DNA from 2 places in the Mesorhizobium sp. CNPSo 4671 genome. Region 2 is predicted to be linked to the other one. Evidence: predicted binding sites of a transcription regulator. Region 2 holds the regulator's gene; the other holds the start of a gene.
The links. The regulator LexA, encoded in region 2, represses DNA repair genes until DNA is damaged. The targets are predictions, from matches to a motif close to TGTTCNNNNTGTGTTCNG.
Positions count from the first base shown of each region.

Region 1: a site for LexA is predicted at 1,069-1,086, ahead of AC04SF_RS13675 (DNA recombination protein RmuC). Genes of this name have one in related genera too.

Region 1 is NZ_JBWLUW010000004.1:326,180-328,576, reverse strand. It holds gene AC04SF_RS13690 (plasmid stabilization protein) at 1-70, opposite strand, end outside; gene AC04SF_RS13685 (hypothetical protein) at 224-481, shown strand; gene def (peptide deformylase) at 485-1,015, opposite strand; gene AC04SF_RS13675 (DNA recombination protein RmuC) at 1,119-2,390, shown strand.
Region 2 is NZ_JBWLUW010000006.1:170,944-173,340, forward strand. It holds gene AC04SF_RS18900 (GntR family transcriptional regulator) at 1-562, shown strand, start outside; gene lexA (transcriptional repressor LexA) at 1,001-1,738, shown strand; gene AC04SF_RS18910 (ComEC/Rec2 family competence protein) at 1,732-2,397, opposite strand, start outside.

The DNA of each region.
Region 1 (2,397 bases), on a different contig from region 2:
CCTTGCGCGCTGCCTGTTCGATTTCGCGCTTCAAAGGTTCGGGAATATCTCTGATCAACATGTCGCCCATGGGCATCTCCAGGGTTTGATATCAATGATATCATTCCCGGAACCCTTGATCAACAAGAGCTGCAATCTTCCGCCGCCACTACCTAGAGAGTTCGTTAACGCAACACCAATAGTCTGCGCGTATGATTCGAGCACCTATCCCTAGGAGCCTCATATGCAGCGGGATCAAAAGCCTTTTGGGAAACGCAGAGCACCCTTCGCCGAGTTCAAAACAGTTGAAGAACAATATGAGAAAGGCGAACTGTCGAGGCGAAGGGAAAGCAATTTCGCGATTTATATCAGGCCCCTCGTAGCAGGGGCGATCGTCATGGTTTTGATTTTCTCACCAGAGTCCCGTGCGCTCGCAATTGAAATCGGCGCGAAAGGAATCGAGATAAGCAAAGAATGGGTTCTGCGTGGCTTGCTAGAGTAAATCCTATCCCACCAGCTTGCCCGGCGCCTTGTCCCTGGCGAGCTTCTTGAACTTCTTCACCACCATGTCGCGCTTCAGCTTCGAGATGTGGTCGATGAACAGCACGCCGTTGAGATGGTCGATCTCGTGCTGCAGGCAGGTCGCCATCAGCCCCTCGGCCTCCATCTCCTGCAGCTTGCCGTCGCGGTCGAGATATTTCACCCGCACGGAAGCGGGGCGTTCGACCTCGGCGTAATAGTCGGGGATCGACAGGCAGCCTTCCTCGTAGACGGAGCGCGCCTCGGCGCTTTCCAGGATTTCCGGGTTGATGAAGACATGCGGGGCCGGCGTTTCGTCTTCCTTGGCCAGGTCGATCACCAGCATGCGCAGCGGCTCGCCGATCTGGATTGCCGCCAGCCCGATGCCGGGCGCGTCATACATGGTCGCCAGCATATCGTCGGCAAGTTTACGCAAGGGCGCGTCAACACGCTCCACCGGCTTGGAAAGCTGGCGCAGGATGGGATCGGGAAGGATGATGAGCGGCTTGATCGGCATGGCGTCCCACGTAAGACGTTCAGCGAAAAGCGTCAACCGGTGCGCCTGAGCCTCGTTCACGTTTTGATCTGTGCCATCAGGCCGAATCGGCTATGCTGTCCACATGAATGATCTGAGCACCATCCTTTCCGAGCCCGTCGCACGACTTGGCGCCTCGACAATCACCCTCGGCCACGCCCTGGCCTTCGGCGCCTTGTTGTTTCTTGGCCTGTTCGTGGCGCTGGTCGTCGCGCTGTGGCGGTCGGCCAAGGCGCGCGCGATCGCGGCCGCGGAAGCCGCCGACCATGCCCGCGACGCCGAGGCGCGGATGGCCGGCATCTTGCAAAGCCAGGCCGAGATGCAGGGCCGCATGGGGGCCATCGCCGAAGTATTCGGCGCCCGCCAGGCGGAGCTGACGCAGTCGATTGGCCAACGCCTCGACGCCATGACCGGCCGCATCGGCCAGACGATGACCGAGCAGACCAAATCCACGCATGAGAGCCTGGCCAAGCTGCAGGAGCGGCTGGCCATCATCGACGTCGCGCAAGGCAACATCCAGTCGCTCGCCGGCCAGGTCGTGCAGCTGCAGGCCATCCTCTCCAACAAGCAGACGCGCGGCGCCTTCGGCCAGTCACGCATGGAGGCGATCGTCGCCGACGGTCTGCCGCATGGCGCCTATGAATTCCAGGCAACATTGTCGAACGGCAGCCGGCCCGATTGCCTGGTGAAGATGCCCAACGGTGCGCCGTCGCTGGCCATCGACGCCAAGTTTCCGCTGGAAGCCTGGAACGCCATCCGCGCCGCCGACGGCGCCGACCTGCAGAAGGTCGCGGCACAGGCCTTCCGCCGTGACATCGAGATCCATGTCCGCGACATCTCGGAAAAATACCTGATCCAGGGCGAGACCCAGGACACCGCCTTCATGTTCGTGCCGTCGGAATCGGTGTTCGCCGAGATCCACGAAAATTTCGAGGCTGTTGTCCACAAGGCGCACCGCGCCCGCGTCGTCATCGTCTCGCCGTCGCTGCTGATGCTGTCGATCCAGGTCATCCAGGCGATCCTCAAGGATGCCCGCATGCGCGAACAGGCACATCTGATCCAGGGCGAGGTGATCCGGCTGATGGAGGATGTCGCGCGTGTCGACGAGCGCGTGCGCAAGCTACAGGTCCATTTCGGCCAGTCGGCCAAGGACATCGACGATATCCTCGTCTCGACATCGAAGGTGACCAAGCGCGGCCAGAAGATCGAGGCGCTGGAGTTCGGCGCGCAGGCCGAAGGCGATGCCGCCCCGGACGCGCCGTCACGGGCACCGGCCGCCAAACTCGAGCCCGGCCCGCGCGTTGCCGATTCGAAGACCGGGCAGCTCAGGCTGCGCGTCGTCGAAGGCGACGACTGAACGGATA
Region 2 (2,397 bases):
TCCCGTGTCGCGCGCCGAGCTCGAGGATCTGGCGCGCGCAAGGATGGTTGTCGAAATGCCGCTGTTCCTGGAATCGATCGCGAATGGCGGCAGAGAATGGGAGGACGCGGTCGTCACCGCCCATTACCGGCTCTCGCGCTGCAAGACCGCGGTCGACGACCCTTCCGATGCGGCCGTCGACAAATGGGACGAGAGCCATGAGGCCTTCCATGCGGCGCTGCTGAGCGCGGCAACATCCAACTGGCTTTTGCGCTTCCGCTCGACGATCGCCGATCAGTTGCGGCGGCATCATCGTTTTCTCGGTCTGGCGCCGACATTGCGGGCGGCGGCCGGCCTCAAGGATGGCTATGGCGAAGCCATGGACGCCTTGCGCGAGGCGATCGCAATCGAGCATCACACCGAGATCATGGAAGCGGCGCTCGATCGCGACGTGGAGCGAGCAAAAGCACTGATGACGGCGCATATCGGCTACACGCTGCACGTCTATGTGCACAGCGAAGACAGCGGCGCCAACAACACCTACGCCGCACGTGCCGGCAGTCTGAAAGCGGTTTCCGGATGACCTTGCCGCGGCGCGTCATCTCCGGCGGCAAAATCGATGCCGGCGCCTATGCGCAGGTTCTGGCCGGAGCGATGCCGGGAGCCTGAACGCGTTCTATCCCCGCATAGCCAGCGATTGTTGACGTTTTGATTTCGTTTCGTTCCGCCGAAAATGGATCCGTTCGCCATACAATCCACCCTGAGAATGCCTTTCAAACGCCTGATGCCAAACAGGATAAGAGGATACGCCACAGGCTATTAACCATAATGATTTCAATGCACGTGCCGACGGTGAAGGTGGTCGGTTGACGCCTGCCACCCGGAGCGAAAATTTCTGGGGCCTTAACAAATTCACTAAACTTTAAACAGTTGCAGAACACAACTGGAACAGATAGTGTTTGTTCTGGGTTTGTTTTTCGATTCTGGTTCACACCCTTCGTTCAATGCCTTGGGGGCCGCCATGCTGACACGCAAGCAACATGAACTGCTGATGTTCATTCATGAACGGCTCAAGGAAAGCGGCATTCCGCCTTCCTTCGACGAGATGAAGGAAGCGCTCGATCTTGCCTCCAAGTCGGGGATCCATCGACTGATCACGGCACTGGAGGAACGTGGCTTCATTCGCCGGCTGCCGAACCGGGCACGCGCGCTGGAAGTGCTGCGGTTGCCGGATTCGATCGCGCCCGGCCTCAACGCGGCAAAGAAATTCTCGCCGAGCGTCATCCAGGGCAGTCTCGGTCAGGGCGGCCTTGGCCGCCAGATCAAGCCGGCACCATCGCGCCTGCCCTCCGCCGGCAATGATGACGACGCGGTCTCCGCCGTGTCGATCCCGGTGATGGGCCGTATCGCCGCCGGTGTGCCGATCGATGCCATCCAGCATCAGACGCATTCGATCTCGGTGCCGCCGGACATGATCATGGGTGGCGAGCACTATGCGCTGGAGGTCAAGGGCGACTCGATGATCGAGGCTGGCATCTTCGATGGCGACACGGTCATTATCCGCAACGCCGACACGGCAAGCCCGGGCGAGATCGTCGTCGCCCTGGTCGACGAGGAGGAAGCGACGCTGAAACGGTTCCGCCGCAAGGGAGCCTCGATTGCGCTCGAAGCCGCCAACCCGGCCTACGAGACGCGCATTTTCGGGCCCGACAGGGTCAAGGTGCAAGGCAAGCTGGTCGGGTTGATCCGGCGCTACTGAGCAGGCACGGCCTTCTTTTCAGGTTTTTGATAGGGCGCCAGCCCCCTCGCCTCGCGTGAAAATTTTCGCTGCGCATGCCAGGGCCGATACGGTCCATCCACCGCGAAACTGACGATTGGCGGACCGGTCGCCGATTGGCGGTCGAAGAAGACGGCGCCACTGCCCTTTCGGGCCAGTTGCCGTCTGGTAACGACAAGAACCAGCGGATTGTGGCAGGCATCATAGCCTGTCGCGTCATTGACGACGATCAGATCGGCAAAACCGCAGGCCTTCCAGGTGGCCTTGCGGTCTTCGACATGTGCGATGATCGCACCCGACGGGTGCCGGGCAAGACAGACACCATCCGTGCAATAGAATGGCGCTCCAGGCGGGAGGTTGACGGCATCGGCAATGCCGAATTGCCCGTCCGCCTTGTCGAACATCTCCGGCGCGACGATGGTTTCGGACACCAGCGCGCGTTTCCAATTGTCGACGGTGAACTCGTTCGGGCGAGCCCGGCTGACCGCGAGTTCGCCGCCGCCGATCGGCACCGCGACCAGCCGCGCATCTTCCGAGATAAGCACATCCGGCGTGCGCGTATCCGACACCGTCAACAGTCCGGCAAGCGCGAAGGGCAGTGCCGCGAGCCGCAGCCATGTCGTCGCCATCGTCGCGATGAC